Regions from separate parts of the Nocardia sp. NPDC051832 genome, predicted to be linked through region 3. Evidence: riboswitches for the same ligand, from Rfam matches in the RefSeq annotation. Region 3 holds a riboswitch; each other region holds the start of a gene.

Region 1 (9,701 bases), on a different contig from region 3:
TGTTGACCAGCAGCGTCCAGCGCCACGAGGCGTATTCGGTGAGTGCGCCACCGGCGATCAGGCCGATGGCCGCGCCGCCCGCCGAGATGCCGGCGAACACCGCGAAGGCGCGGGCGCGCTCCTTGGTCTCGGTGAAGGTCACCGACAACAGCGACAGCGCGGCCGGTGCGAGCAGCGCGGCGAAGGCGCCCTGCAGGCCGCGGCCCGCGAACAGCTGCGCGCCGTTCTGCGCCAGGCCGGCCAGCGCGGAGGCCAGGGCGAAGCCGATCAGGCCGATCATGAAGATCTTGCGGCGGCCCAGGTAGTCGGCGAGGCGTCCGCCGAGCAACAGCAGGCCGCCGAAGATCAGCGTGTAGGCGGTCAGCACCCACTGGGTGTTGCCGTCGCTGATGTTCAGATCACGTTGTGCGAAGGGCAGCGCGATGGTGACGATGGTGGCGTCCAGCACCACCATCAGCTGGGCCAGCGCGATCACGCCGAGCGCCCACCATCGGGCCGAGCTGCTTTGTCTTTCGGGCACATCAACCGCTGGCGCAGTGTGGGTCACGGGTTTCTCCCTGCATCTGGGACGAGCTGTTTCGGAAGTACGCAGACGATCCTGGCATCGTGCGACTTTTGGCGTCAAGAGAAAAATGTCGTAGTGCGACATTTGACTCATTCGGACAGGGTTGCGCCTGGGCTGAGTTATGGTTGGGCATGCTCGACTCACCGACCGGCGCCGCAGCACCCGCCGGCCTGCGCGAACGCAAGAAGCAGCAGACTCGGGCGCGCATCATCGAGGTCGCATTGGATCTGTGCGACGCACATGGCTTCGAAGCGACGACCGTGGAGCAGATCGCCGACGCGGCGGATGTCTCGCCGCGCACGGTCAACCGGTATTTCGAGATCAAAGAGGACATCATCCTCGGCCCGGTGGAGGACTTCGGCCAGGCCGTCGCCGCCAAGCTGCGGGCGCTGCCGGAGTTCGGCAACCCGCTGCAAGCGCTGAGCGACGCGTTCCTGGACACGGTCGAGCGCGGCGCCCGCGCCGAGGCGGACGCACCCATCTCGCTGCGCCGATTCCAGAAGATGCAGCGGATCGTGCGCAGCAGCCCGGCGGTGAACACCCGGGCGATGGAATTCGGTGACCGCAAATCCGAAGCGCTCGCCCTGGCGCTCGCCGAACGCCTGGATGCCGCACCCGGCTCCCTGACCGTGCGGCTGGCGATCGCGACCTGGCAGATGATGTGCCACATCGCCTTCGCCGAAGATCAGGAACTGATCCTCACCGGGGATCCGGAGCAGGCGGCGGCCGCCACCGGCTCGACGGTGCGCGCCGCCTTCGCCGAGCTTCGCCGGCTCTGTTGTGATTCCTGGAAGTAATCGCCTACCAGGGGTACTCCGGCTCGCCGGGTGATCTTGTCGAGGTGATTTCAACCGTCGACGGACCGCCAGCTACCATGTTTGTCAGGTCATGAGTGCCAGCGCGAAGCCCCGGCTCGCTGGTCGGCAACCCTCCAGCAGCGGTGGGGTGCTCCGGGTGATGACCTGGCTCTCGAAAGACGAGGGCAAGCGCGCTGTTCAGGAGGTCCCCACATGTGTGCAACTTTTCGCCACCACTGTGTTTGCCCACCCCGCTGGCTGCCGTCCCCCTTGGCGGCGTGTTCCCGCGCGATGATCGGTCAGACGGCGTGACTGTGGGGACCGAACCGAACACCCGATGCCTGCTGCCCGCCCCGGACGGCCGCCTCGGCCTGATCCCGATCGGTGACGTGCGCCTGGAGAACGGCGCCGTGGTTCCCGACGTCCAGCTCGCGGTGCAGCGCTGGGGCGAGCTCTCGCCCGCCCTGGACAACGTGGTGCTGGTCGAGCACGCCCTGACCGGTGACTCGCACGTCATCGGCGCCCCCGACGACCTGCATCAGCTACCCGGCTGGTGGGACGGCATGGTCGGCCCCGGCGCGCCGATCGACACCGACGAATGGTGCGTCATCGCCACCAACGTGCTCGGCGGCTGCAAGGGCAGCACCGGCCCCGCTACCTCGGCGCCGGACGGAAAGCCCTGGGGTGCGCGGTTTCCCGAGATCTCCATCCGCGATCAGGTGACCGCGGAGGTCGCCCTGATGGATCTGCTCGGCATCGACCGCCTGGCCGCGGTCGTCGGCGGCTCGATGGGCGGCATGCGAGTGCTGGAATGGATGGTCGGAGCTCCGGATCGGGTGGCGGCGGCGCTGGTGCTCGCGGTCGGCGCGCGCGCCACCGCCGATCAGATCGGCACTCAGACCACCCAGATCGCCGCCATCAAGGCCGACCCGGATTGGCAGGGCGGCGACTATCACGACACCGGCCGCGCGCCGATGACGGGCATGGGGCTGGCGCGGCGTATCGCGCACCTGACCTACCGCACCGAGGGCGAGCTGGACCACCGCTTCGAGAACCACGCGCAGGGCGCCGAGGATCCGTGGCGCGGCGGCCGCTACGCGGTACAGAGCTACCTGGAGCATCAGGCCCAGAAGCTGTGCGGCCGTTTCGATCCCGCCACCTACGTGCTGCTCACCGAGGCGATGAACCGGCACGATGTGGGTCGCGGTCGGGGCGGCGTCGAGGCCGCGCTGGCCGCGACGCCGGTGCCGTGCGTGGTCGGCGGCGTCGACTCCGACCGGCTCTACCCGCTGCGCACTCAGCAGGAACTCGCCGACGCCCTGCCCGGCTGCGCCCGGCTCGAGGTCGTGCACTCACGCGACGGCCACGACGGCTTCCTCACCGAGGCGGCCGCGGTGTCCAAGCTGCTGATCGAGACCATGCGGCTGGCGCGGGAGAACCGGTAGCGACTGCTCGCAAGGTCGCTCGACGGGGTCGGCTCACGACGTTTCGAGCGCGCTCCACGGCCCGGCGGCCCAGCCGTCGGCGTCGTGGGACGGCGTGCTCGTCCAGGTGGGGTGGGGCGCACCGTTGCCGAAATAGCCGTCGTAGGAGTTGGTCCGGGTGGCGATCAGGTAGTAGCCGGCGAAATCCGCCTGGGGAACAGGCAGATACGCGCACACCAACCCGGCGGCCATGGACAGGTCGCGGGCGCTGGCCGTGCCGACCGGAGCGGCACCGTCGCCGTGGACGTAGGCGGCGACCGTCCACAGCGGGAACAGGCCGCAGTCGATGCCATCGAAGTTGCCTGGCATGCCGTCTCCCTACGCTGGGTCGGTGCACTGGACCGGCCGCCGGTCAGGGACGGCACCTTAATAGGCTATGGCTCGACTTTACGCCGGGTAATCGCCACGGCGATGCCTCTCAACTGACCTTTCATGGTCATTTCGCTGCCTCGCGCCGCGCCGCCTCGATCCGGTTGATATTGGTTTCGATCCATTCCCGCAGCGCCGCGATGGGAGTACGCAGGCTGTGGCCTAGTTCGGTGAGCGTGTACTCCACCCTGGGCGGCACGGTGGGATGCACTGTGCGTGAGACGAATCCGTCGGCCTCGAGTTGGCGCAGGGTTTGCGTCAGCATCTTCTGGGAGACGCCTTCGATGCGGTGCCGCAGGTCGGTGTAGCGCAGGGTGCCGTCGGCGAGTGCGTCCACGATGAGCACCGTCCACTTGCCCGCTACCCGGTCGAGCACCTGGCGAGTCGGGCATTTAGCGGAGTAGACATCGGCGGGAAGTCCGGTGTCGGTCAGATACGTAGGCACCTTGCCGAGATCCGCACCCGCCGCACCGTCCGGCATTACCGCCCTGATCCAGTGCCGACTGAGATACTCGACGAACTGTTCGAACTCGCTGTCGAGGCCCCTACCGCCTGGAACATGCAGGACCGCAAGATCATCGCGGTGACCAGCGCGGCCGGGCGGCAGGAGCTGTCGGCCGCCGCGCACGGTCAGCCGCAGCCCGCCGAGGCGCCGGTGGTGCTGGTCTTCGTGGCCGAGATCGGGGCCTGGGAGCGGCCCAATACCGATATCGCCGACCTGGCGGTGCGCAACGGTGCGTGGAATCCGGAGTTCGCGGCGCTGTTCGAATCGCGGGCCGAGTTCCATGAGCTGCGCGAGCGGGAGCTGCTGCGGGAGAACGCGATCAAGAATTCGATGATCGCCGCCACCTACGTCATGCTCGCCGCCACCAGCCTCGGTCTGGCCTCGGCGCCGATGAACGGGTGGGATCCGGATCTGGTGCGGAAGGCGATCGGCATCGAGGATCGGCCGGATCTGGCGATCGCGGTACTGGTGACGATCGGCTACACCGACGTCGTCCCGCCGCACCCGGGTCGCCGGCCGCGCGCGGAACTGGTGTTCAGCGAGCGGTATCCGGGGTGATCACTGCACGCCGAGGGTTTTGATGGTGGCGGCGATGAAGAGGATGGCCGTGCCGAGCAAGGTGAGCGCGGCGACGTCGAATGGCTTGCTGCGCACCGCGAGCAAGCCGACGCGTTCGGTGGGCAGGGCCAGGCGCAGGGCGGCGGCCAGCAGGGTGGCGCCGCCGAAGAAGAAGGCGCCACGACGCCAGCGGTCCCAGGCCACGAACACCACGGCCACGACGATGACCGCGGCCACCAGCACCATCGGCAAATGCACGCGCAGGAACTGCCATCCCGCGGTGTTCGGGTGCCGTTCGATGGAGTCGTCGCTCACGCCGCCGATTCTTGCAGGCCCGTCCGGCACCCGGCCACCGCCCCTCACGGTGCCGTCAGTCCAGGACCGCGACGCCTTCGATCTCGATGAGATGCTCGGGCGTGAAGAGCGCGGCCACGCCCACCAGGGTGACGGCGGTTTCCGGGAACTCGTAGTGTTCCCGGGCCGCCGCACCCGCCGCGCCGAGCGCCTCGAACTTCGACGGATCCCAATCCACCACGTAGAACCGGACGCTCACCAGATCCGCGGCCTTGCCACCCGCCGCCTCGAGCGCGCGCCCGAGGTTGATCAGGGCCTGCGTGGTCTGCGCGGCCAGCCCGCCCGGGACCACCTGACCGGCGGCGTCGACGCCGACCTGCCCCGACAGATGCACGATGCGGCTGCCGGTGGCGACGGTCGCGTGCGCGAAACCTGGTGCGGGCGGCTCGGATCCGGCCGGATTGTGTGCTGTGCTCGGCATGGGAGCAGCCTATCGGTCCGGAGCCGGTGCGCCGTGGTGACGGGCGTCGCACCGAAAGGGCTACTACGGGTTGTAGTTAAGGCGTACGGTGAGCAGAAGACACCGAGTACATGGGGGTACAGGTCATGCGCGCACTCACGCGAATCCACCACTACGCCAGCGCTTTTCGGCAGGCCAAGCGGAACCGATCCGACCTGCCCGGCTGGCTGGCGCGCCGCCCGCTGATCGGCTTCGCGGTCGCGGTCTACGAGACCATGCTGCTCTTCAGCAATCGGCTCGACCCGAGGCTCAAGGAGCTCGCCGAACTGAAGACCGCGGGCCTGATCAACTGCGAGTTCTGCCTCGACATCGGCTCCGCGCTGGCGAAATCGTCGGGGCTGTCCGAGAAACAGCTCATCGATCTGCCCCGCTACCGGACCAGCGCCGCCTACAACGATCTGGAGAAACTCGTCATCTCCTTCGCCGAGGCCATGACCGCCACGCCCGCGATCGACCTCGACGACGTGCGCACCGAGCTGCTCACCCACCTGTCCAAGGCACAGCTCGCCGAACTGGCCGCCGCCATCGCCTGGGAGAACCAGCGCGCCCGCATCAACCAGGGCCTCGGTGTCCGCCCCACCGGCATGGCCGAAGGCGGCGTTTGCGCCTTGCCGGAACCGCGCACTCAGTAACCCGGCGGCACCGGTCCTGCCGTCTGGTTGACTGATCGGGTGTTCCGAGTGATGTTTCATGAGCCCGCGATCCCGGGTAACACCGGCAACGCGATCCGCATGGTCGCGGGGACCGGGTGCGAACTGCATCTCGTCGAACCGCTCGGATTCGATCTGTCCGAGGCGAAGCTGCGCCGCGCCGGGCTGGACTACCACGACCTGGCGTCGGTGACGGTGCACGAGAATCTCGCCGCCGCCTGGGCGGCGCTGCGGCCGGAACGGGTCTTCGCGTTCACCACCCAGGCCGCCACGCACTACACCGAAGTCGACTACCAGGCGGGGGACATCCTGCTGTTCGGCACCGAGCCCACCGGCTTGCCCGCCGAGGTCCTCGACGACCCGCACCTCACCGCGCACCTGCGCATCCCGATGCTGCCGGGCCGGCGCTCGATGAATCTGTCGAACGCGGCGGCGGTCGTGACCTACGAGGCGTGGCGGCAACACGGCTTTCCCGGCGGCGTCTGAGCACATCGTGGGCAAGCTCACCGGCAGCCGGGGAGCGAATCCGGCCGCCGAGTAGTTGACCTCTGTGTGACTTCGCCGACCGTAGCCCCGCCCGCGCCCGAGCGGACCAGCTGGCATATCCCCGCCATGCTGGCGCTGGCGCTCGGTGGCTTCGGGATCGGCACCACCGAGTTCGTGTCGATGGGTTTGCTGCCGAACATCGCCGCGGCCATGGACGTGTCCGAGCCGACGGCCGGACACGCGGTTTCGGCGTACGCGCTGGGTGTCGTGGTCGGCGCGCCGCTGATCGCCGCGCTGTGCGCGCGGATGGCCCGCAAACGGCTGCTGGTGCTGTTGATGGTGGCCTTCACCATCGGCAATGCCGCCACCGTCTTCGCGCCGACCTTTCCGGCGCTGCTGGCCGCACGGTTCGTCTCGGGGCTGCCGCACGGCGCCTATTTCGGCGTGGCGTCGCTGGCCGCGGCCAGCCTCGCACCTGCGGGGCAGCGGGCCAAGGCGGTAGCCGCGGTTATGCTCGGGTTGAGCGCCGCCAACGTTGTCGGCGTTCCCGGCGCCACCTGGCTCGGCCAGCATCTGGGCTGGCGCGACGCGTACCTGGTGGTCGCGGTCATCGGCTTGGCGACGATCGCCGCCCTGCTCGCTTTCGTCCCGGAACTCACCGGATTCAAGACCACCAGCCCGCTCACCGAGCTCGGCGCCCTGTGCCGTCCGCAGGTGCTGCTCACCCTGGCGGTCGGCGCGGTCGGCTTCGGCGGCATGTTCGCCGTGTACACCTACATCACCACCACGCTCACCGATGTGGCCGGCCTGCGCGCGGGCCTGGTCCCGATCGTGCTGATGCTGTTCGGCCTGGGGATGATCGCGGGCAATATCGTCGGCGGTGTGCTCGCCGACCGAGGCGTGGACCGGTCGGTGTTCCTGGCGCTGATCGCGATGGCGGTGATCCTGGCGGGCTTCGTCGCCGCCGCCCACAATCCGATCACCGCGGGCATCGGCGCGTTCCTGGTCGGCGCCTCCGGCGCGGCCTTGGCACCCGGCCTGCAAACCCGGCTCATGGATGTCGCCGCCGACGCGCAAACCCTGGCGGCGGCCCTCAACCACGCCGCGCTCAACATCGCCAACGCGGCGGGTGCCTGGCTGGGTGGCCTGGTCATCGCCGCGGGCCTCGGCTACACCGCGCCCGCCGTGGTCGGCGCGGGCCTGGCGGTCGCGGGCGTGCTGCTGTTCACCGGCACGGTGTGGGCCGCGCGCCGCTCGGCGCCGGCTCAGCACTGAGAACATACAGATCTGTATGTAAGTGTTAGAATGCGCGGATGACCAGGATCTTAGGTGGCGCGAAGAAGCCGCGCCGGACGCAGGAGCAGCGTAGCAGTGAGATGCGCACGCGGCTGCTCGACGCCACCATCGACTGTCTGGTCGAATTCGGGTATGCCGGGACGACGACCCCGCGCGTCGCTGAGCGTGCGGGTGTCACGCGCGGCGCCCAGGTGCATCACTTCGGGTCGAAGAACGATCTGGTCGTGGCCGCTATCAGCCATCTCGCCCAGCGGCGCACCGAGGCGGCCATGCAGGAGATCGGCCGGATCAAGGCCGGGCCGGATCCCATCGCCACTGTGCTGGATTTCCTGTGGGAGCTGCATCAGGGCCCGCTGTTCATCGCGGCCATGGAGCTGTGGGTGGCGGGCCGCACCGATCCGGTGCTCGCGGCCGCGGCGGGCAAGGTCGAGCCGTTCGTCAACAATGCCGTGCTGATGGCGCTGGCGCAGTACGTGCCGGATGAGGTAACCCGCAGGGACGCCCGCGATTTCGTCTACACCGCGATGGACGCGCTGCGCGGGATCCTGGTCTCGAGCTTCATCGACTCCGATCCCGAACGCGCGCACCGGCGTTGGCAGCGCGCGTCGGTGCATCTGCGGGAAGCCGCGAAGGTGTCGCTGCCCGGCATCCGGCTCGTCGACTGAGACGCCGCAGGCCGCGGCAGGCGAACGTCATTCGCCTGCCGCGGCCTGCGCGTGCCTAGTGCTGGCGGGGCAGCAGGTGCAGGCCGTTCTTGTCCGTCGACAGCGCCAGTGAGCTGATGTACTGGATCTCGCCGGCCGGACCCGGCACCGCCGAGGCGATCATGTCCGGGCGCTCGAACTCCATGCCGGTCGCCACACAGGTCAGCGTCTCGCCGGTCGGGTTGCCGTGCTCGTCGAACATCGGCAGTTCGATGCCGTCGTCGGTGCGGCGCAGGTAGTACTTGCCCTTGGTGAGGATCGCGGTCAGCGGCGTCGCGACGAACGCGACCAGCACGGCGACAATGGGGGAGTACGGCTTCAGCAGCTCACCGAACAGGCCGAAGAAGGTCATGATCGACAGCACCGCCGAGAGCCCGAAGCCGACCAGGCCGACCGGGTTGAAGTCGTAGAGCATGCCGCGCCGGAACTCCGGGACCTTCGGCGAGATCTTCAAGACGTACTTGTTGATCGCGATATCGGTGGCGACGGTGACGATCCAGGCGATGCCGCAGTTGGCGTAGAAACCGAGGATGTTGTTCAGGAAGTCGAACATGTTGGCTTCCATCAGGATCAGCGCGATCGCCAGGTTCACGCCCAGGAAGACCAGTCGGCCCGGGTAGGTCTTGGTGACCCGGGTGTAGGAGTTGGTCCAGGCCAGCGAGCCGGAGTAGGCATTGGTCACGTTGATCTTGATCTGGCTGATCACGACCAGCACCACCGCCAGCGTCATGGCCAGCCAGCCCGGCACCATGTCCTGGTAGATCTCCAGGAACTGGTGCACCGGCTGGTTCGCGATGCCTTGGGCCGCAGGTAGATTCGCGATCAGATAGACCGCGAGGAACAGGCCGACGACCTGCTTGATCGCGCCGAAGAGCACCCAGCCCGGTCCGGCCAGCAGCATCCAGGTCCACCACTTGCGTGCGTTCTCCGGCGTGCGCGGCGGCATGAAGCGCAGGTAGTCGATCTGCTCCGCGATCTGCGCGATCAGCGACAGGCAGACGCCGGCGGCCAGCAGGGTGCCCGAGATGCTCACGCCCGCACCGTCTTTGCCGCCGTAGGACCAGAACGCGTCCACCGACTCGGGATGGCGCACGACCAGGAAGCCGAACGGCAGCACCATCAGCAGCAGCCACAGCGGCGTGGTCCATACCTGCAGTTTGGCCAGCGTGTTCATGCCGTAGATGACCAGCGGAAAGATCAGCACCGTGGACAGGAGATAACCGAGCCACAACGGAATTCCGAGCCCGAGTTCCAGGCCCTGCGCCATGATCGAACCCTCGAGCGCGAAAAAGATGAAGGTGAAGGACGCGAACACGATATTCGTGACCACCGACCCGTAATAACCGAATCCGCTACCGCGCGTGATCAAGTCGAGATCGATGTTGTAGCGCGCGGCGTAATAGGCGAGCGGAAAGCCGGTCAGCATGACGACAATCGAGAAGATGGCGATGCCGAGCAGCGCGTTTCCGGTGC
Region 2 (9,701 bases), on a different contig from region 3:
ATCTTGGCCCCGAGCAGCCGCAGCCAGATCGGGGTGAGCAGGCTGGCGTAGAGCGGAAACAGGAAGGTGCGCGCCGAATCCAGCAGCCGCTCGGTAGACCAGGCCTGCCAGCCGACGCGGCTGCGCACCGGGTGATAGCCCTCCGTCAGCCCGATGCTGAAGAGCCGGACCGCGAGGATCGTGATGGCGGCGTACACCCCGAGACTGAGCAGCACGGCGACCGGCAGGACCGCGAAAGCACGGCTGAGTCCGGCGGTGAGGGTGGGAGTGTCGCGGACCCACCAGGCGATGAAGACGCCGCCGGTACCGAGGCCGAGAATCGGCACGGCCGCCAGCACCATCGAGGTGATGCCGAAGATCAGCACCCAGTGCGTGGCCCGGGCCGGCGTGGCGTCGGGCCAGCGGTGTTGCGCCTTACCGACTTTCACCGCGGGCGAGCCGCCCCACTCCTGCTCGGCCTTGACCTTCCCTGCGACCGCGGAGCCGGGCGCGATCTCGGCGTTCTTGCCGATCTTGGTGCCGGGCAACAGGATCGAGCGCGCGCCGACGACAGCGCCGGGCCCGATGGTGATCGGGCCGATGTGCACCAGGTCCCCGTCGATCCAATACCCGGACAGGTCGACCTCGGGTTCGATACTGCAACCGTCCCCGAGCTCGAGCATGCCGGTGACCGGCGGCAAGGTGTGCAGATCCACGCCCTGCCCGATCTTCGCGCCCAGCGATCGCGCGAACGGCACCATCCACGGTGCACCCGATAGGTTTTCCGCGCCGCTGGCCTCGGATAGCCGCACCGCCGTCCACAGGCGCAGATGCACCCAGCCGCCGCGCGCGTAGCTGCCGGGTTCGACACCGCGCAGCAGCACGCGGGAGCCCACGACGCACAGCGCCATCCGGCCCGGAGGGGAAATGAAGAGCAGGAACGCGACCAGCGCCCACCACCAGGACAGGTGTGGCAGCCACGGCAGCGCGCCCGAGCGAGCGGCGATATTGCCGACGATCGCCAGCCAGGTCAGCCACTGCAAACCCGTCAGCGTCGTCAACGGGATGGTCGCGAGCACTTGGAACAGCTGCGCGCTCAGCGGCGTCGGGCGCACGATGCGCTCGTCGACAGCCTCGACCGGGGCGCTGGCATCGAGGAAGTCGGCCAGCGCGCCGAGGCGTGGATGATCGTAGAGATCGGCGACCGCGACGTGCGGGTAGCGCTCTCGCAGTGCGGCAACCAGCTGGGCGGCCGCCAGCGATCCGCCGCCGAGGTCGAAGAAGTCGGTGCCGGGCCCGGTGGCCTCCGCACCGAGAATCGAATCCCACAGTCCCGCGACCCAGAGCGCGGTCGGGGTCAGACCGGTGTCGGCATCGGCGTCCTTGTTCTTGGGCAGCGGCCAGGGCAACGCGTTCCGGTCGACTTTGCCGGAGGTGCGGGTCGGCAATTCCGCGACCACGGCCAGGCGCGGTACCAGCGGGGCCGGCAGCTGTTCGGCCAGCAGGGCGCGGGCGGCGGCCACGTCGAAGGTGTCGTCCGGTCCGGTCAGGTAGCCGACCAGAATCTTGTTGCCCGCCTTGGTGGTCCGGATCGCGGCCGCCGCGCCGGTGACCCCGGGCAGATGCTGCAAGGCGTTGTCGATCTCGCCGAGCTCGATCCGGCGGCCGCCCAATTTGATCTGATCGTCGGCCCGGCCCAGGAAGACCAGGCCCGCCCGGTCGTTCCGCACCAGATCGCCGCTGCGGTAGGCCCGTTCCCAGCCGACCGAGGCGAGCGGCGCGTATTTCTCGGCGTCCTTCGCCGGATCGAGGTACCGCGCCAGGCCGACGCCGCCGATGACGAGTTCACCGGATTCGCCCTCCCCCACCGGATTTCCCGCCGCGTCGACGACCGTGAGGTCCCAGCCGTCCAGTGGCAGGCCGATCCGGACCGGCCAGGTGCCGTCGAGCAGCGCGGCGCAGGCGACGACGCTGGCTTCGGTCGGGCCATAGGTGTTCCACACCTCGCGGACCGTGTCCGGATCGCCGTTGCCCGCGAGCTTTTCCGCTAGTTCCGGCGGCACCGCTTCGCCGCCGAAGATGAGTAGTCGAACCGAATCCAGCGCCTCCGCGGGCCAGGTCGCGGCCAGCGTCGGCACCGTGGAGACAATGCTGATCTCGCGCCGCACCAGCCACGGCCCCAGGTCGGCGCCGGTCCGCACGAGCGCGCGCGGCGCCGGCACCAGGCACGCGCCGTGCCGCCAGGCCAGCCACATTTCCTCGCACGAGGCATCGAACGCCACCGACAGCCCGGCCAGCACCCGGTCGCCCGGGCCGATCGGCGCGGCTTGCAGGAACAGCCGGGCTTCGGCGTCGACGAACGCGGCGGCGTTGCGATGGGTGACCGCGACACCTTTCGGCGTCCCGGTGGACCCGGAGGTGAAGATGATCCACGCGTCGTCCGCCGGCGTCGGCAGCTCGGTGGATTCGCCTGCCGCAGTGCCGGTTTCGATGCCGGTGCTTTCGATCCCGGCGGCGGTGACGATCGCGCTGACCCGGGCCTCGCCGAACACCAGTCGCGCCCGCTCATCCGGATCATCGGCGTCGACCGGGACATAGGCCGCGCCCGCGTGCAGCACCGCGAGGATTGTGACGTAGAGAGCACTGGTGCCGGAGGGCATCCGCACCCCGACCCGGTCCCCCGCCCGCACGCCCGCCGCGGCCAGCCGCCCCACCACGGTGTCGACCTCGGCCAGCAGCTCGGCATAACCGAGCACGGTCGCGCCGTCATCGATCGCGGGCGCCTCGGGATAGGTGTCCGCGGTGGCGGCCAAGATATCGACAAGTGTCCTGGCAGGCGGGGTAAGAGCGCCGCGCAGCAACGGATTCGACAGCTCGTCTTCGCCCGCTACGGCATCGACCTCCGGCTGGAGCATGCGTCCTGCCCACCTCTCATAGACCTACCTAGCGCAGACGGCGGAAATCTTGCACGACTAGGGTTACCAGTGGGCAAACACCACGGGTGACCAACCGTCCAATGTACCCGCAGGCCCAAGCAATCCCGGCAAGCCGTGGGCTAAGCGGCCGATGCGGCGGTACCGACCCCCAGCGCGGCCAGTATCCCCGCCGAGATCTGCTCCAGCCGATCCCGGACAACAGGCTTGCGCAGCATCGCGACCGCCTTCGAGGCGAGCAGCGCCACCAGCACCATTTCGACTGCGGCGATGGAGGATTCGATGGCGCCCAGGGCGAGGGTGTTGGCGAAAGTGACCTCGGCGAGGAACTGCGGAAGCACCGCCAGGTAGAACAGCCCGACCTTCGGGTTGAACAGGCACGAGATCACCCCCGCGGCGAACGCCGAGCGAATCGACGCGGGCGCGGCCGGGCGCGCCTGCGCCGCCGCCAGTTCGGCACCGGCCGCCGCGGCTTCCTTCCGCGCCTTCCGATGATCGACGAGGGCCCGAATCCCCAAGTACAGCAAGTAGATTCCGCCGACCACCTTCAGCACCCGGTAGGCCGTCGCGGACTGTTCCAGCAGTGCGGCGACGCCCGCCGCGACCACCAGCGCCCACACCATGCCGCCCAGCGCCGACCCGACCGCCGCCGCGATCCCGGGTCGCGCATCCGCGATCGAGTAGCGCAGCACCAGGAACGTGTCCGGGCCGGGCGTGATCGAGAGCAGGACGCAGAGTCCGATGAAGCTGAGCAGCAGCGAAAGTGTCACCCCTCCATGGGACCGCATCTCGGCCGAGAATGCAAGGTTATTCCTCTAAATGCATTTTTATTCAGCCTGAAGGTCAGCGAACGCGGTGGTTGACAGCGTGCCGGTCGGTCTGCCAATCTCGGTTCAGGTCATGAGTACCAGCGCTAAGCCCCGGCTAGCTGGTCGGCAACCCTCCTCCGCGGTGGGGTGCTCCGGGTGACGACCCGGCCGTACGCCCATTCGGGCGCGGCAAGCGCGGACTCGACCGATCTCTCGATTGCGGGTCCCTGGAACGATGGGATTTACGTGATGACTGCTGTGGCTACCAAGACCTGCGCTCCGCTCGCTCGGGTGTCCGGCGACGATCTTCAGGTGCCGCTCGTGCAGGGCGGGACCACCACCTACGCCAACTTCGACTACGCCGCCAGCGCGCCGGCTTTGGCCCAGGTCACCGACCGCGTGCAGCAGCTGCTGCCGTTCTACGCCAGCGTGCACCGCGGCGCCGGCTACGCCTCCCGGATCTCCACCGAGTGCTACGAGGGCGCCCGCGCCTCGGTCACCCGGTTTCTCGACGCCGCCGACGACCAGGTCGTCGTCTTCACCCGCAACACCACCGACTCACTGAACCTGCTGGCCGCCTGCGTGCCCGGCGACACCGTGGTCCTCGACATCGAGCACCACGCCAACTTCCTGCCCTGGACCGAGCACGGCCGCCGCGTCGTCCGCGCCGGCGACACCATCGAGGAGACCATCCGGCTGCTGGTCGCGGAACTGTGCACCAAACCCGCCGCCCTGCTGGCCGTCACCGGCGCCTCCAATGTCACCGGCGAGGTGCTGCCGCTGGAACGCCTCGCGCAGATCGCCCACCAGTGTGGCGCCCGCATCCTCGTCGACGCCGCCCAGCTCGCTCCGCATCGCCGAATCAGCCTGCGCGACACCGGCATCGACTATCTCGCCTTTTCCGGCCACAAGCTCTATGCCCCGTTCGGCGCGGGCGTCCTCGTCGGCCGCCGCGACTGGCTCGATCAAGCCGAGCCGTACCTGGCCGGCGGCGGCGCGGTCCGCGAGGTCACCACCACCGGCGCGCAATGGGCCCCGGCCCCGCAGCGGCACGAGGCCGGTTCGCCGAACGTCCTCGGCGCCGCCGCGCTCGCCGCCGCCTGTGACGCCCTGTGTCAGATCGACCCGGAAACCCTGATCGCGCACGAACGCGAACTCGCCGAACGCCTGCGCGCGGGCCTGTCCGCCATCCCCGGCGTCACCCAGTTGCGCCTGTGGGCCGACAGCCCCGATATCGTCGGCATCGTCGCCTTCACGGTGGACGGCTTCGCACCCGGCGAGGTCGCCGCCTACCTCTCCGCCGAGCACGGCATCGGCGTCCGTGACGGCCGCTTCTGCGCCCACCCGTTCCTCGCCCGCCTCGGACTGGACGGCGCGCTGCGCGCCAGCATCGGCCTCGGCTCCCACTCCGCCGACGTCGACCGGCTCGTCGACGCCGTCGCCGCACTAGTGGCGAACGGCCCAGGCTGGCAGTACGCCCAGACGGCCGGCCTGTGGAACCCCACCCCCGAAACCCGGAACTTCACCGACGGCGCGGCCGGCGCGGCCGCCTGCCTCTAGACCGACTTCCGCCCGGGATACGAAACCATCCCGGGCGGAAGCCTGTCAGCGGTGCTGTCAGTTCAGCTTGAATTCGAGCTGACCAAGCTTCTTTTCGATCTTCTCGACGGTCCCGACCAGGTCGCCCAGTCGAGTCGAGAGTCCACCCTTGGACTCGCTCGAGGTCTGTTCGTCGGTCTGTCCCTCGGACTTCTCGCCCCCGGGCGTCTCGGATTCCCCGGCCTGCCCCTCGGACTCCTCGGCCTTGCCCGCCTCGGACTCCTCGGACTCATCGGCCTGCGTGTCGGGCTCGACGGCCTCCTCGGCCTTCTTCTCGGCCTCCTCCGCCGGAGCACCAACTGTCGTCCGCGGCGCCGTGATCGCGGTCATATCCGTATCAGCCGCTGCGACAGCGGCTCCCTGCAACGCGGCGCCGACAGTAGCCGCGGTCACGATCACTAGCGAGATTCTTCGCACGATGACTCTCCTAAATGTGTGGGCGGTTTCCAACAGATCGAGCCCGATCCTAAGAACCGAGCTCACCCATATCTCCGACCAAACCGCCCGCCCACCTATCCCCACCCAGTGCGACGGGTCCCCGCGGCGGCGTCTGCCCGATCCGCTCACCGCACTACGCTGAGCGTCGATGGGTACGTCACAGACCAGGCACAGCTACTCCGGGCAATCGGTTCTCGAGCGACGCGCGGAACGCCGGGCGTTGTTCATGGAGGCGGCGCTGACCGTGTTCGCCGACAAGTCGTACGCGAAAAGCTCTGTGACAGAGATTTGCTCGGTCGCGGGTTTGTCCCGCCGGCAGTTCTACGAGGTGTACGACAGCCGCGAAGACCTCCTGATGGCCGCCTACGACGCCGCACACCAGGCCGCCCGCGAAGCCGTCGCCGCGGCCGTCGCCGCGACTTCCGGCGGCTCGGCGCGCGAGCTGGTCTCCGTCGGCCTGACCGCCTACCTGGACGCGATGGTCACCGATATCCGCCGCGCCAAAGTCGCCTATGTCGAAGTCGTCGGCGTCAGCGATCGAGTCGAGCAGCATCGGCTGGGCGTGCGCGACGAATGGGCGCGGACCATCGAGGCCATCGCCTCGAACGTGCCCGAGGTGCGAGCCCCGGCCTGCGGGTGGCCCACCGCCATGGCCGGCTTCATCGGCGCGCTCAACGGCGCGGCTCATCACTGGAGCATGGACGAGCAGCGGCCGCCGGTCCAGGCGCTGGTCGACATGTTGTCGACGGTGCTGTTCGCACTGCTGATCCCGGCCTCGACCGAAGCCTGATTGCGATCCCCATCACGTTCGTGTCATAGTGACCCCCATCATTGAGACGCAGGTGTCTCAATGCGGGACCAAGGATGTGGGTCGAGGATGACCATCTGGAAATCACGCGCGCTGCGCCGCACCGCAGCCGTGCTCGTGGGAATGAGTGCGATCCTGGCCGGGACGACGACGGCCGTCGCGGAACCGGAGCCGGCCGCACCCGCCATCCCGGCCGCGCCGCTGGTCCCATTGCCGCCGGAATTCGACCCCGCGTTCTATCGGCCGGCCGCGGACGTCATCGCGAACACTCAGCCCGGCGGCCTGATCGCGGCCCGCCAAGTCAACGTCGCGAACTTCGGGATCATCCCGCTCAACGTGGACGCGTGGCAGGTTTCCTACCGCTCCAACAACACAGCCGGACAACCGATCCCGGCCGTCGCCACCGTATTGAAGCCGCGCGGCGTCGCCCCGGAACCGCGCAAACTGCTGTCGGTGCAGATCGCCGAGGACTCCCTCGCCGGCTACTGCGCGCCGTCGTACGCGCTGCAGCACCTGTCGGTCGCCGCCTTCGCCGGTCAGATCGTGGCGCCCGCCGAATTCATCTTCGCCCAGGCCGCTCTGCAACAGGGCTGGGCCGTCGTCATCCCCGACCACCAGGGTCCGAACTCGGCCTACGCGGCCGGCCCGCTCGCCGGGCGCATCACCCTCGACGGCATCCGCGCCGCCACCGCGTTCGAACCGCTGGGCGTCGGCGCGCAAGCTCCCGTCGGCATGTACGGCTACTCCGGCGGCGCCCTCGCCACCCAGCACGCCGCCGAACTGAAGCAGAGTTACGCCCCCGAACTCAACGTCGTCGCCTCGGCCACCGGCGGCAACGGCCCCGACCTGGGCGCCGCCCTCAACATGGCCAACAACCAGGCCACCGCCGGGCTCGTCTTGGCCGCGGTCATCGGATTGACCCGCGAATACCCGTACTTCGCCGAATACATCGATCGCAATATCGACCCGCTCGGCCGGGCCCTGATGATCGCCAAGAACCCGCTGTGCGTGCAATACCAGTCCATGCTGCTGCCCTTCATCGACCTGAAGGGGCTGCTGTGGTCCGCCGCGGGCGACCCGATGCGTAATCCGGCCGTACAGCGCGTCATGGAGGAGACCCGGCTCGGTAAGACGGTCCCGGACATGCCGATGTTCATCTGGCACTCGCGCTGGGACGAGATCCTCCCGCTGGGCTCGGCCAACCAGATGGTCGACACCTACTGCGCCGACCCGCGAGCCAACGTCCAATACACCCGCGACTGGGCCAGCGAACACATCGTCGCCGAAGTCAGCGGCGGCCCCGCCGCCCTGCTCTGGCTCCGCGACCGGCTCAACGGCGTTCCCGCCCAACCGGGTTGCAGCACCACCGACGTCGCCTCCATGGCCGCCGCCCCCGGCGTCCTCCCCTACGCCGGCTCCGTCCTCGGCGAAACCGTGATGTCCCTGTTCGGAAAGCCCATCGGCTCCTGACCCCATCTTGCTGTCCAGGTCGCCTGACCAGCCGTTTTCGCGATCTGGACAGCAAGGCGATAGACTCGCGTCGCCGTCAGGCACGCCGCCTTAGCTCAGTCGGTAGAGCGCTTCACTCGTAATGAAAAGGTCGGGGGTTCGATTCCCCCAGGCGGCTCCACGCGAAGAGGCTCACGCTCGTTCAGAGCGTGAGCCTCTTTTTTGTTTCCGGGCTACCTCAGCAACCCCACGGCTGGCACGTCGGCTTCGTAGTGGTGGTCGGCGGGATGGTGGGCTCGGTCGGCGGGCGCGGAGTGGTCGGGGCCGGGCAGGACCACGGGTCGCAGGTCGCGGTCGGCTTCGTGGTCGGGGTGCTCGGCGGGCAATCCCACGGGTTGCACGGCGGCGTGGTCGTGGTGGTCGGCGGCACGGTGGTGGTCGGCGGCGTCGTGGTGGTCGGCGGCGTCGTAGTCGTCGCAGGCAGGGCCGGCAGGACCTTGACGTCCACCTCGGCTACCTCGGATTGGTAGCCGTCGCCGCGCACGATGGTCGAGATCCGGTAGTTGCCCGCGGTGGGCGGGGTCCAGTTGATGCTGGCGGTGGCCTCCGGGTAGGGGCCCGAGCCGTACCCGGTGCCGATCAGCTTCCGGGACTCGCCGTTCAGCGAGGCGAAGAACAGGCCGCTCATGCTCGACTTCACCACGAGAACGGTCATCTTGTAGGTGCTGCCGGCGTAATGCACATCGCCTTCGACCCGCAGAGCCTTGTTGAAGCTGATGATGTCGGCGGATGCGGTCGGTACGGAATTCGGCAGCGCCGCTGCCCCCAGGCCGATGGCCGCTAGCCCGGCCAAGGCGACAACGAATCTGGCAACGCGTTTGCGGATCAATTTGATACTCCCCACATCTCACACGCGACTGCGGACCGCAGTGCGCGTGAGGCACGGTATCGAGCGGATCGGACGGGTGCAATACCACTTGACGCACCGCTCTGAACGTCGTCATCGATCACTCCTATCACAGCCCTGAGCTGGATAAACAGGCCCATCAACGGGCGCAAAACTCGGGAAGATCAGCTCGCGCAGCGCACGCCGCGATCGCATCCAGCGCAGCGAGGTTTCACTGACCGACTCGAGCAATCGGAGCAACCATCCGTGTGCTCCGATGCGCAGACTCCGACCGCATTCGGTGCTCGCGAAACCCGGTCAGCACCCCTGGCCGGTCGAGTGCCTGGCAAGCGGGCCGCCCGTCCAGGTGCTGGCCTCTCAGCCCTGGTATCGCTGGGCCGCAACCGCTTTCGGCTGACTGCATAGGTGCCCGACTTCGCGATCAGAGCCAGCCCGGGGTTGTCTGATATCGCGTCCCATTTCGTAGCAGCCGCTTTGCGGCAGGGGCCAGCTTATTCAGCATCCCCAGGGCGGGCACGGCGGTTTGGTGGTGGTCACAGGCGGACTGGTCGGCTGGGTCGCAGTCGGGCGAGGGGTTGTCGGCGCTGGGCACAACCACGGATCGCACGTCGAAGTCGGCTGTGCGGTCGGGGTACTGGGCGGGCAGTCCCACCAATTGCACGGCGGGCTGGTCGTGGTGGTCGGCGGCACGGTGGTCGTCGGGACAACCGTCGTGGTCGGCGGCACGATCGTTGTGGGTGGAACTGTCGTGGTCGGCGGCTCAGTCGTAGTCGGAACAA
Region 3 (9,701 bases):
ATCACCGAAGGGGGTATCCCGCCCAGGCCGATATAGTCGCCCCCATGGCTGAGCAGTTCCCGGACCGGCAGTGGGGTTCGCGCACGAATGTTCTTTCCCGAGCCGCGAATCGGTTCGCCTCGACCAAACCCGGGTCCTGGTTCATCCGCACGATCACGCCGCTGGACCGTGCCGTGCTGGAGCGCACCGACGCGAAGTACACGGTGCTCGGCCCGATCGGCGCACCCGTCATCCTGCTCACCAGCACCGGCCGGAAATCGGGTCAGCCCCGCACCCAGCCGCTGCTGTACGTGCACGACGGCGACGTGCTCTACGTCATCGGCAGCAACTTCGGCCAGGCGAAGCACCCCGCCTGGACCGGCAACCTGCTCGCCGACCCGGCGGCCACGGTCGCCATCGCGGGCGAACGCATCCCGGTGACGGCGATGCTCGTCCCCGACGCCGACAAGGAACGCGTCTTCGCGCGCTTCGTCGAGGTCACCGGCGCCTACGCCGCCTACCGCGACCGCACCAGCCGCGACCTGCGCATCTTCGCTCTGCGCCGGGCTTGACACCGATGCTGCGTTGACTTTGACGTAGCGTCATTTTCTACGGTCGAGAACATGACCATCACCGTTCTCGACACCTACTCGGACATGCGGCGGATCCTGCGGGCTCCGGTCGTCGAACGCGCCGACCTGCTGCGCTCGATGCTGGAGCCCGTCACCGACATGTACCGCTACTTCCCGGGCGAGATCGACTTGGTGGCCATGCACCACATGGCCTCCGGCTTTCCGATCGATCGCGACGAACAGCGCTGCCTCGACGCGCTCGAAACACTGGCGACCGCCGACGCCTGGACTCGAATCCACCAGGCCCTCGACAGCGCGCTCGCCGTGCAACTGGCCGCAACCCCGGACATCCAGGTCCCCGACATCACTGTGCTGTTCGTCCTCGGCGATCCCGGCGACGAGCACTTCATGGGCCCCTGCCTCGGCATGACCGGCAACGGCAGCATGCCCGGTTTCATCGTCCTGACGCTGTGGCCCTTCGCCGAGAACGTGGAACGGCTGGCGGCCACCGCCGTGCACGAGCTGAACCACAACCTGCGCTACAGCCCGGGCGGCGTGGTGTGGAACCCGGCGACCGTCACCGTTGGCGAGCACGTGGTGTCCGAGGGCCTGGCCGACGCGTTCGCGCGGCAGCTCTACGGCGACGAGCTCGGCTACGCCCGCATCGGTGTGCCGAGCCTGGACGACGACGCGGTTTTCGCCAAAGTCATTACGGGGCTGGGTGTTACCGGCATGCAGAACTTCACCGCCTGGGTGCACGGCGACGCCAGCGCCGAGCGCTACGGCGCGACGCCGGTCGGCCTGCCGACGGGCGCCGGGTACGCGGCGGGCAATCGACTGGTCGACGCCTACCTGGCGGCGACCGGCCAGACGGCCGCGCAGGCCCTGCATGCCGACAGCGCGGAGATCATCGCGACCGCGCTGGGAACCTAACCATTGACAGCACACTGTCAAATATGACAGGATACTGTCATGACCACGAAGACAGTTCACGCAGCCGTTTACGACACCCTGGCCGACTGGGAGATCGGCGCGGCCACCGCGCACATCAACAACCCGGAATGGCAGATCGCGCCGGGCACGTTCGAGGTGCGCACGGTCGGACTGACCAAGGATCCGATCACCACCAAGGGCGGCATGCGGATCGTGCCGGACCTGGCCCTCGCGGACCTGACGCCGGCGGAGAGCGCCATGCTGCTGCTGCCGGGCGCCGATACCTGGATGGGCGAGGAGCTGGTGCCGTTCGCGCGCAAGGCGCGTGCGTTCGTCGAGGCCGGCGTGCCGGTCGCGGCGATCTGCGGCGCCACCTTCGGACTCGCCAAGGAAGGCCTGCTCGACGAGCGCAGGCACACCAGCAATGTCGCGGAATTCCTTGTCTACAGCGGATATTCGGGCGCGGACCGGTATGTCGACGAGCTCGCGGTGACCGACCGCGACGTCATCACCGCGTCCGGGACCGCCCCGTTCGCGTTCGCCCGCGAGGTGCTCGGCCGGCTCGGCGTCTACGAACCGCACATCCTCGACGCCTGGTACCGGCTCTTCGCGCACAGCGAGCCGGCCGCCTATCTCGAACTCGACGCCTACGAGCAGGCAAAATCCCAGGCATGACACCGGAACAGGAACTCTTCAGCACGGCGGCGATCACGTCATTTCGACTGAACGGCCAATTCCTCGCCATCGCCGAGGAATTGGCCGCGCCCGCCGGGCTGACGGCGGCATGGTGGCAGGTGCTGGGCGCGGTGCTGCGGGAACCGCTGCCGGTGTCGGGCATCGCGCGCGCGATGGGCATCACCCGGCAGAGTGTGCAGCGCATCGCGGATCTGCTGGTGGACAAGGGACTTGCCGAATACCGCCCGAACCCGGCGCATCGCCGGGCCAAGCTGGTCGACATCACCGCGGCGGGCCGGGCCGCCGTGGAACGCATCAGCCCGCCGCACGCGGTGATCGCGGACCGGGTGGTCAGCGAACTCGGCTACGCGGAATTCGAGCGCACCGTCGAGGCGCTGACCCGGCTCGCGGAGGTCCTCGACAAGCTGGCCGAGAGGGCTTAGCCGAACGGCTTGTCGGTCCGGCCGACCAGTTCGGCCACCGACTCCACCACCGAGGTCGGGCGGTACGGGAACCCCTCCACCGACGCCCTGGTGGAGATGCCGGTGGTCACCAGGATGGTGCGCATCCCGGCCTCCAGCCCGGCGATCACGTCGGTGTCCATCCGGTCGCCGATCATCACCGTGGACTGCGAATGCGCGCCGATCCGGCGCAGCGCCGAGCGCATCATCAGCGGATTCGGTTTGCCCACGTAATACGGTTCCTTGCCGGTCGCGCGGGTGATCAGCGCGGCCACCGAACCGGTCGCGGGCAGCAGGCCGTCACGGGACGGGCCGGTGGCGTCCGGGTTGGTGGCGATGAACCGGGCGCCCTTCTCCACCAGGCGGATCGCGGTGGTGATCGCCTCGAAGGAGTACGTGCGGGTTTCCCCGAGCACCACGTAGTCGGGGTCGCTGTCGGTGAGCACGTACCCGATCTCGTGTAGCGCGGTGGTAAGACCGGACTCGCCGACCACGTAGGCCGTGCCGTGCGGGCGCTGGTCGTTGAGGAACGTCGCGGTGGCCAGCGCCGAGGTCCAGATCGCCTCCTCCGGGATGTCCAGGCCGGTGTGGCGCAGCCGGGCCTGGAGGTCGCGCGGGGTGCGGATCGAATTGTTGGTGAGCACCAGGAACGGCGTGTTGTTGGCGCGCAGTTCGGCCAGGAACTTGTCGGCGCCGGGGATCAACTGATCCTCGTGCACCAGCACCCCGTCCATATCGGTGAGGTAGGAGAGGATCGGTTCGTTGTCTGGAGTCACCAGTCAATTATCGGCTACCCGCCACCATCGTGTGTCTGTGGAACCCTACGAACTCCGTTCGAATCCGCTGACTAATGTCGAAGAAGGTCGGTCGACAGCGGGGACTCCCGCGTCCGGCCGAGGCAGCGAAAGCGACAGGAGTGCGCACATGGGTGATCTCAAACTGGGATACAAAGCGTCGGCCGAACAGTTCGGGCCGCGCGAACTGGTGGAAATCGCGGTGCTCGCGGAAGAGCACGGACTCGACAGCGCCACCGTCAGCGACCACTTCCAGCCGTGGCGGCACAAGGGCGGGCACGCGCCGTTCTCGCTGGCCTGGATGGCGGCGGTCGGCGAGCGCACCAAGCGCATCCAGCTCGGCACCTCGGTGCTCACCCCGACCTTCCGGTACAACCCGGCGGTGATCGCGCAGGCCTTCGCCACCATGGGCTGCCTGTACCCGGAGCGGATCATGCTCGGTGTCGGCACCGGCGAGGCGCTCAACGAGATCGCCACGGGCTACCAAGGCGAATGGCCGGAATTCAAGGAGCGGTTCGCGCGCCTGCGCGAGGCCGTCGACCTGATGCGCGCGCTGTGGACCGGTGACCGCACCGACTTCGAAGGCCAGTACTACAACACCGTCGGCGCCTCCATCTACGACGTGCCCAAGGGCGGCATCCCGGTCTACATCGCCGCCGGCGGCCCGCTGGTCGCCCGGTACGCGGGCCGCGCGGGCGACGGTTTCATCTGCACCTCCGGCAAGGGCATGGAGCTCTACACCGAGAAGCTGATGCCCGCCGTCGCCGAGGGCGCCGCCAAGGCCGGCCGCGACGTCGCCGCCATCGACCGGATGATCGAAATCAAGATCTCCTACGACACCGATCCCGAACTGGCACTGGAGAACACGCGATTCTGGGCTCCGCTCTCGCTGACCCCGGAGCAGAAGCACTCCATCACCGACCCGATCGAGATGGAAGCCGCCGCCGACGCCCTGCCGATCGAGCAGATCGCCAAGCGCTGGATCGTCGCCAGCGACCCGGACCAGGCCGTCGAGCTGATCAAGCCGTACCTGGACGCGGGCCTGAACCACCTGGTCTTCCACGCCCCCGGCCACGACCAGCGCCGCTTCCTGGACCTGTTCCAGCGCGACCTGGCACCGCGCCTGCGCGCCCTGGGCTAACCGTTCGACCGAGTTATCCACACCCCCCCGACTTATCCACATTCGGTGCATCGGGGGGTGTTTTCTTTTCCCGAATCAACCAGCATTCGAGCGGAAGACAGCTGACCGCGCTTGTACGATCACGGGGAGGATCTCGACATGGCCGAGCTCGAAAGCCGAGTAGCCAAGCTGGAGGTACGCATGGACATCGGAGGGGCACGCGATTCGGCGACCTTGACAGTCATCGGCAATCACCTGGCCGCCCTGGATACCAAGCTTGACCAAGTGCACGAAACAGTAATCAACCTCGCTATCAAGGTCGAAGCGTTGGAGAACAGGTTCGACGGTCAGGAGAACAGGCTCGATGGCCTGGAGAACAGGCTCGATGGCCTGGAGAACAGGCTCGATGGCCTGGACACCAAACTCGACGAAGTCCTGCGCCGACTGCCGCCACCGCAGGACTGATCCGTCAGCTCAGGGCGTGGTCCAGGTCGTCGAGGAGGTCTTCGACGTCCTCGAGGCCGATGGAGATTCGGACCACGCCGTCGGTGAGGCCGATGGTGGCGCGGCCCTCGGGGCCCATTGCCCGGTGAGTTGTGGTGGCGGGGTGGGTGATCAGGGTTTTGGCGTCGCCGAGGTTGTTGGAGATGTCGACGATGCGCAAGCGGTTCAGGACCTCGAAGGCGCGCTTCTTCGCCTCGTCGGGCGCCGCGTTGAGTTCGAAGGTGACCACGGTGCCGCCCGCGCTCATCTGGCTCTTGGCCAGCGCGTGCTGCGGGTGCGATTCCAGGTACGGGTAGCGCACCCAGTTCACGGCCTTGTTCTCGTCCAGGAACTGCGCGACGCGCAGCGCGGAGGCGGCGGAGTGGTTGACCCGCAACGGCATCGTCTCCAGGCCCTTGAGCAAGGTCCAGGCGTTGAACGGGCTCAGTGCCGGGCCGGTGTGGCGCATCAGGTTCTTGACCGGGCCGTCGATGTAGTCGTGGTCGCCCAGGATGGCGCCGCCGAGCACGCGGCCCTGGCCGTCGATGTGCTTGGTGCCGGAGTAGACCAGCACGTCGGCGCCGAGGTCGAAGCCGCGTTGCAGCAGCGGGGTGGCGAAGACGTTGTCCAGCACCACCTTCGCGCCCGCCGCGTGCGCGAGCTCGGTCACTTTGCGGACGTCGACGAGGGTCTGCATCGGGTTGGCGGGCGTCTCGAAGAACACCGCCTGGGTCGGCACCGACAGCGCCTGCTCCCACTGGTCCAGGTCGTCACCGTCGACGAAGACGGTCTCCACGCCCCAGCGCGGCAGGATCTCGTTGCACACCACGAAACAGGACCCGAACAGGCTGCGGGCGGCGACCAGCCGATCACCGGCGCCCAGCAGCGCGCCGAGCGCGGTGAAGACGGCCGACATGCCGCTCGCGGTCGCGAAACACGCTTCGGCGCCGTCGAGCAACCGCATCCGCTCCTCGAACATGGCCACCGTCGGGTTGCCGTAGCGGGAGTAGACGAAGTGCTCGATGTCGCCGGTGAACGACGCCTCGGCCGCTTCGGCACTCTCGTAGACGAAGCCGGAGCTCAGATACAGCGCCTCGGAGGTCTCCTCGAAACCGCTGCGCCGCAAGCCGCCCCGCACGCCGAGGGTCGCCGGGCCGACACCCTCGGGCAGCGGCTTGTCGAATGCACCACCAGTGATCATGACGTCTCCTCCACCGAATCCGAGCTCACGACTGCCGCCACGGCAGGCCGCGGGCGCGCCAGCCGGCGCCGCCGCGGTGACCGTTCGCGTCGAGCGGGCCCTCGAAACCTTCGTCCACGTTGTAGGACGGGGCGATGCCGAGCTGGGTGGCCACGGTCGCGGCGTGCGCGGAGCGCTGGCCGGAACGGCACAGGAACACCACGGGGGCTTCCGGGGCGCGGCCGTCGAGAGCTTTGCTGAGCTGGTCGGCGAAAGCCTGGTTGCGCGCGCCGGTGCCGTCGACCCATTCGATGAGCACGGTGGGGCGCTCGATCGCGGTGGTGTCGGGTACGCCGACGAAGCGCCATTCGGCTTCGGTGCGCACGTCGATCAGGACGGCTTCGGGGTTCTCGCGCAACAGGTCCCACGCCTGCAGCGGGGTGATGTCACCGGCGTAAGTCATGTCGATCCTCCTGTGAATCCGCACTTGCCGCATCGGGGTTCGGATGCGTGCCAGGTCGTCACCCGGAGCACCCCACCGCGGAGGAGGGTTGCCGACCAGCGAGCCGGGGCTTGGCGCTGGTACTCATGACCTGGACTGAGATTGCCTGGAACGAGGCCGGGCTGTCAAACACCGAAAGCGACGCTCCGGGTGTCAGTTGCACACCAGCCAGCGGCCGTCGGTACGGACCAGGCTCCAGGTTTCGGTGGTCTCCTTGCCGTCCAGCTTGGTGGTGACAGTGGCCTTGGCCCGGTCCCCGTTGACGGTCTGCCCTTCGATTCTGGCGACCTCCACCGACTTTCGGCCGCCGCCGCCGAACTGCGCGGCCAGCGGCGACTTCGCCTCGTCGAACCCGGCGCACGCGGTGCCCGGCGCGGGTACCTGGTCCTGCTGGGCCCGGCCGCCGACGTAGTTGCTGACGGCCGCGGAGATCCGGTCGGATTCTGTGACATTTTTCTCAGCCGGGGACAGCAGACCGCCGGCGAACACCGCCACCAGCACGACCGCGGCCAGGACCGCGGCGGCGATGAACGGCGCCATGGACCGCTTATCGGTCTGGTCGACCAGGATGGGCTCGTCGTCAGGTGTCGGCTGCTGCTCGGTCATGCGTCGATGATTCCTTATGCCTGGTCGGCGGCACCCGTGCAGGCCGGGCATAGCGCCACCGATAGAATCGCGAGACCGTGCCTCGCCGCCATCACCATGTGGCTGTACGGCGCGGGAGCGACCTGGGGGCAGTGCAGTTACGAGCCAGCAGCACCCGCGTCGGCATCGCCAGGGGCAACCGCAGCCGTGCGTCGACTTAGCCTAGGCTAAGAAGGACGCCATTATTTTCTACCGAAGGTGCGCGTAAGAGATGACCGAACAGAGTGCAGCCACTCGCCCGCTCCGCATCGCGATCGTGGGCGCAGGACCGGCCGGTATCTACGCCGCCGACGCGTTGATGAAGTCCGATGCCGAAGTGAGCATCGACCTGTACGAGCGCATGCCCGCGCCGTTCGGTCTGATCCGCTACGGCGTCGCGCCGGACCATCCGCGGATCAAGGGCATCATCACCGCCCTGCACAAGGTGCTCGACAAGGAGCAGGTCCGCCTGCTCGGCAATATCGACTACGGCACCGACATCACCCTGGACGATCTGCGCCGCTTCTACGACGCGGTGATCTTCTCGACCGGCGCCAACGCCGACCGCGCGCTCGACATCCCGGGCATCGAGCTGGACGGCTCCTACGGCGCCGCGGACTTCGTGTCCTGGTACGACGGCCACCCGGACGTGCCGCGCGAATGGCCGCTGCACGCGGAGAAGGTCGCGGTGCTCGGCGTCGGCAACGTCGCGCTGGACGTGGCGCGCGTGCTCGCCAAGACCGGCGACGAACTGCTGCCGACCGAGATCCCGCCGAACGTCTACCAGGGCCTGAAGGAGAACAAGGCCGTCGAGGTGCACGTCTTCGGCCGCCGCGGCCCGGCGCAGGCCAAGTTCACGCCGCTGGAGCTGCGCGAGCTCGACCACTCGCCGACCATCGAGGTCATCGTCGACCCCGAGGACATCGACTACGACGCCGGTTCCGAGGCCGCGCGCCGGCACTCCAAGCAGGTCGACATGGTCGCCAACACCTTGGAGCAGTGGGCGATCCGCGACCAGGGCAACCGGCCGCACAAGCTGTTCCTGCACTTCTTCGAGTCGCCCGCCGAGGTGCTCGGCGAAGACGGCAAGGTCGTGGGCCTGCGCACCGAGCGCACCCAGCTCGACGGCACCGGAAACGTCAAGGGCAGCGGCGAGTTCCGCGAGTGGGACGTGCAGGCCATCTACCGCGCGGTGGGCTACCTGTCGCAGAACATCAACAACCTGCCCTTCGACGAGCAGGCCGGCACCGTGCCGAACGAGGCCGGTCGCGTGCTGGCCGACGAGGACGCCGACGGCCCCGCGCGCTACCTCCCGGCGACCTACGTCACCGGCTGGATCAAGCGCGGCCCGGTCGGCCTCATCGGCCACACCAAGGGCGACGCCAACGAGACCGTGGCCTGCCTGCTCGACGACAGCACCCACTTCACCCCGGCCCCGGAGCCGGAGCTGGACGCCGTCACCACCTTCCTCGAAGGCAAGGGCATCCCGTTCACCACCTGGCAGGGCTGGTACCGCCTGGACGCGCACGAGCGCGCCCTGGGCGAGCCGGAGGGCCGCGAGCGGGTCAAGGTCGTCGAGCGCGAAGACATGCTGCGCGCCAGCGAACCCAACAAGGTCTGACGGAGACCGTTCCACGGGAGCGAAAACTCCGTATCTGAGGCATTCTGTACAAGTGTTCGATGCCCATGTCCACATCATCGATCCGCGGTTTCCGCTGACCGAGAACGAGGGCTACCTGCCCGACCCGTACACCATCGCCGATTATCGAAAGCGCATGGCGCGCTTCGATGTCGGCGGTGGCGCGGTGGTCATCGCCTCGTTCCAGGGCACCGACCAGACGTTCATGAAGACGGCGCTGGCCGAGCTGGGCCCGGGCTGGGTCGGGGTCACGGCGCTGGACCTGGAGACCGGCGACGACGAGATCGTCGAACTCGATCGGATCGGCGTGCGCGCGCTGCGGTTCAACCTCAAGCGCGCCGCCGCCGACATCACCGGCATGACCTTGCAGGCGCTGCGCGCGCACGAGCTGGTCGGGTGGCATGTCGAGGTCTACATCGACGGCTCGATGCTGGCCTCGCTGCAGCCGGTGATCTCGAAACTCCCCGCGCTCTCCATCGATCATCTCGGCATGTCCGAGGAGAGCCTGCCGTACCTGCTGGACCTCGTCGATCGCGGCGCGCGAGTCAAGGCAACGGGTTTCGGCCGCGTCTCGATGAACGTTGCCCATGCCCTGCGCCGCATCCACGCCGTGAACCCCCAGGCCCTGATGTTCGGCACCGACCTGCCCGGCACCCGCGCCGGCCGCCCCTTCCAGGACTCCGACGTCGACCTCATCTGCGACGTCGTCGGCACCGACATGTTCGCCGTCCTGGAAGAC

The links. Region 3 has a riboswitch for S-adenosylmethionine ahead of AB0M14_RS19180 (rhodanese-like domain-containing protein). Riboswitches for the same ligand answer to the same signal wherever they lie in the genome.
Region 1: another riboswitch for S-adenosylmethionine. It lies ahead of AB0M14_RS00955 (homoserine O-acetyltransferase); the one in region 3 lies ahead of AB0M14_RS19180 (rhodanese-like domain-containing protein).
Region 2: another riboswitch for S-adenosylmethionine. It lies ahead of AB0M14_RS04120 (aminotransferase class V-fold PLP-dependent enzyme); the one in region 3 lies ahead of AB0M14_RS19180 (rhodanese-like domain-containing protein).

Annotation. Positions count from the first base shown of each region.
Region 1 is NZ_JBFAYL010000001.1:192,186-201,886, reverse strand. Features, by position in the region: gene AB0M14_RS00965 (MFS transporter) at 1-547, opposite strand, end outside; gene AB0M14_RS00960 (helix-turn-helix domain-containing protein) at 697-1,362, shown strand; SAM riboswitch class IV at 1,450-1,560, shown strand; gene AB0M14_RS00955 (homoserine O-acetyltransferase) at 1,671-2,807, shown strand; gene AB0M14_RS00950 (hypothetical protein) at 2,841-3,155, opposite strand; gene AB0M14_RS00945 (helix-turn-helix domain-containing protein) at 3,283-3,696, opposite strand; gene AB0M14_RS00940 (nitroreductase family protein) at 3,712-4,278, shown strand; gene AB0M14_RS00935 (DUF3017 domain-containing protein) at 4,279-4,524, opposite strand; gene AB0M14_RS00930 (RidA family protein) at 4,649-5,053, opposite strand; gene AB0M14_RS00925 (carboxymuconolactone decarboxylase family protein) at 5,179-5,724, shown strand; gene AB0M14_RS00920 (tRNA (cytidine(34)-2'-O)-methyltransferase) at 5,764-6,228, shown strand; gene AB0M14_RS00915 (MFS transporter) at 6,295-7,503, shown strand; gene AB0M14_RS00910 (TetR/AcrR family transcriptional regulator) at 7,542-8,189, shown strand; gene AB0M14_RS00905 (hypothetical protein) at 8,245-9,701, opposite strand, start outside.
Region 2 is NZ_JBFAYL010000001.1:951,951-961,651, forward strand. Features, by position in the region: gene AB0M14_RS04110 (Pls/PosA family non-ribosomal peptide synthetase) at 1-2,894, opposite strand, end outside; gene AB0M14_RS04115 (LysE family translocator) at 3,035-3,682, opposite strand; SAM riboswitch class IV at 3,809-3,923, shown strand; gene AB0M14_RS04120 (aminotransferase class V-fold PLP-dependent enzyme) at 3,971-5,281, shown strand; gene AB0M14_RS04125 (hypothetical protein) at 5,339-5,719, opposite strand; gene AB0M14_RS04130 (TetR/AcrR family transcriptional regulator) at 5,907-6,548, shown strand; gene AB0M14_RS04135 (lipase family protein) at 6,642-8,036, shown strand; tRNA gene AB0M14_RS04140 (tRNA-Thr) at 8,121-8,196, shown strand; gene AB0M14_RS04145 (hypothetical protein) at 8,254-8,919, opposite strand; gene AB0M14_RS04150 (hypothetical protein) at 9,418-9,701, opposite strand, start outside.
Region 3 is NZ_JBFAYL010000003.1:312,199-321,899, reverse strand. Features, by position in the region: gene AB0M14_RS19220 (nitroreductase/quinone reductase family protein) at 45-551, shown strand; gene AB0M14_RS19215 (DUF2268 domain-containing putative Zn-dependent protease) at 603-1,484, shown strand; gene AB0M14_RS19210 (type 1 glutamine amidotransferase family protein) at 1,524-2,159, shown strand; gene AB0M14_RS19205 (MarR family winged helix-turn-helix transcriptional regulator) at 2,156-2,602, shown strand; gene AB0M14_RS19200 (HAD-IIA family hydrolase) at 2,599-3,354, opposite strand; gene fgd (glucose-6-phosphate dehydrogenase (coenzyme-F420)) at 3,545-4,555, shown strand; gene AB0M14_RS19190 (hypothetical protein) at 4,694-4,999, shown strand; gene AB0M14_RS19185 (O-succinylhomoserine sulfhydrylase) at 5,004-6,218, opposite strand; gene AB0M14_RS19180 (rhodanese-like domain-containing protein) at 6,244-6,660, opposite strand; SAM riboswitch class IV at 6,676-6,791, opposite strand; gene AB0M14_RS19175 (hypothetical protein) at 6,853-7,305, opposite strand; gene AB0M14_RS19170 (FAD-dependent oxidoreductase) at 7,556-8,944, shown strand; gene AB0M14_RS19165 (amidohydrolase family protein) at 8,997-9,701, shown strand, end outside.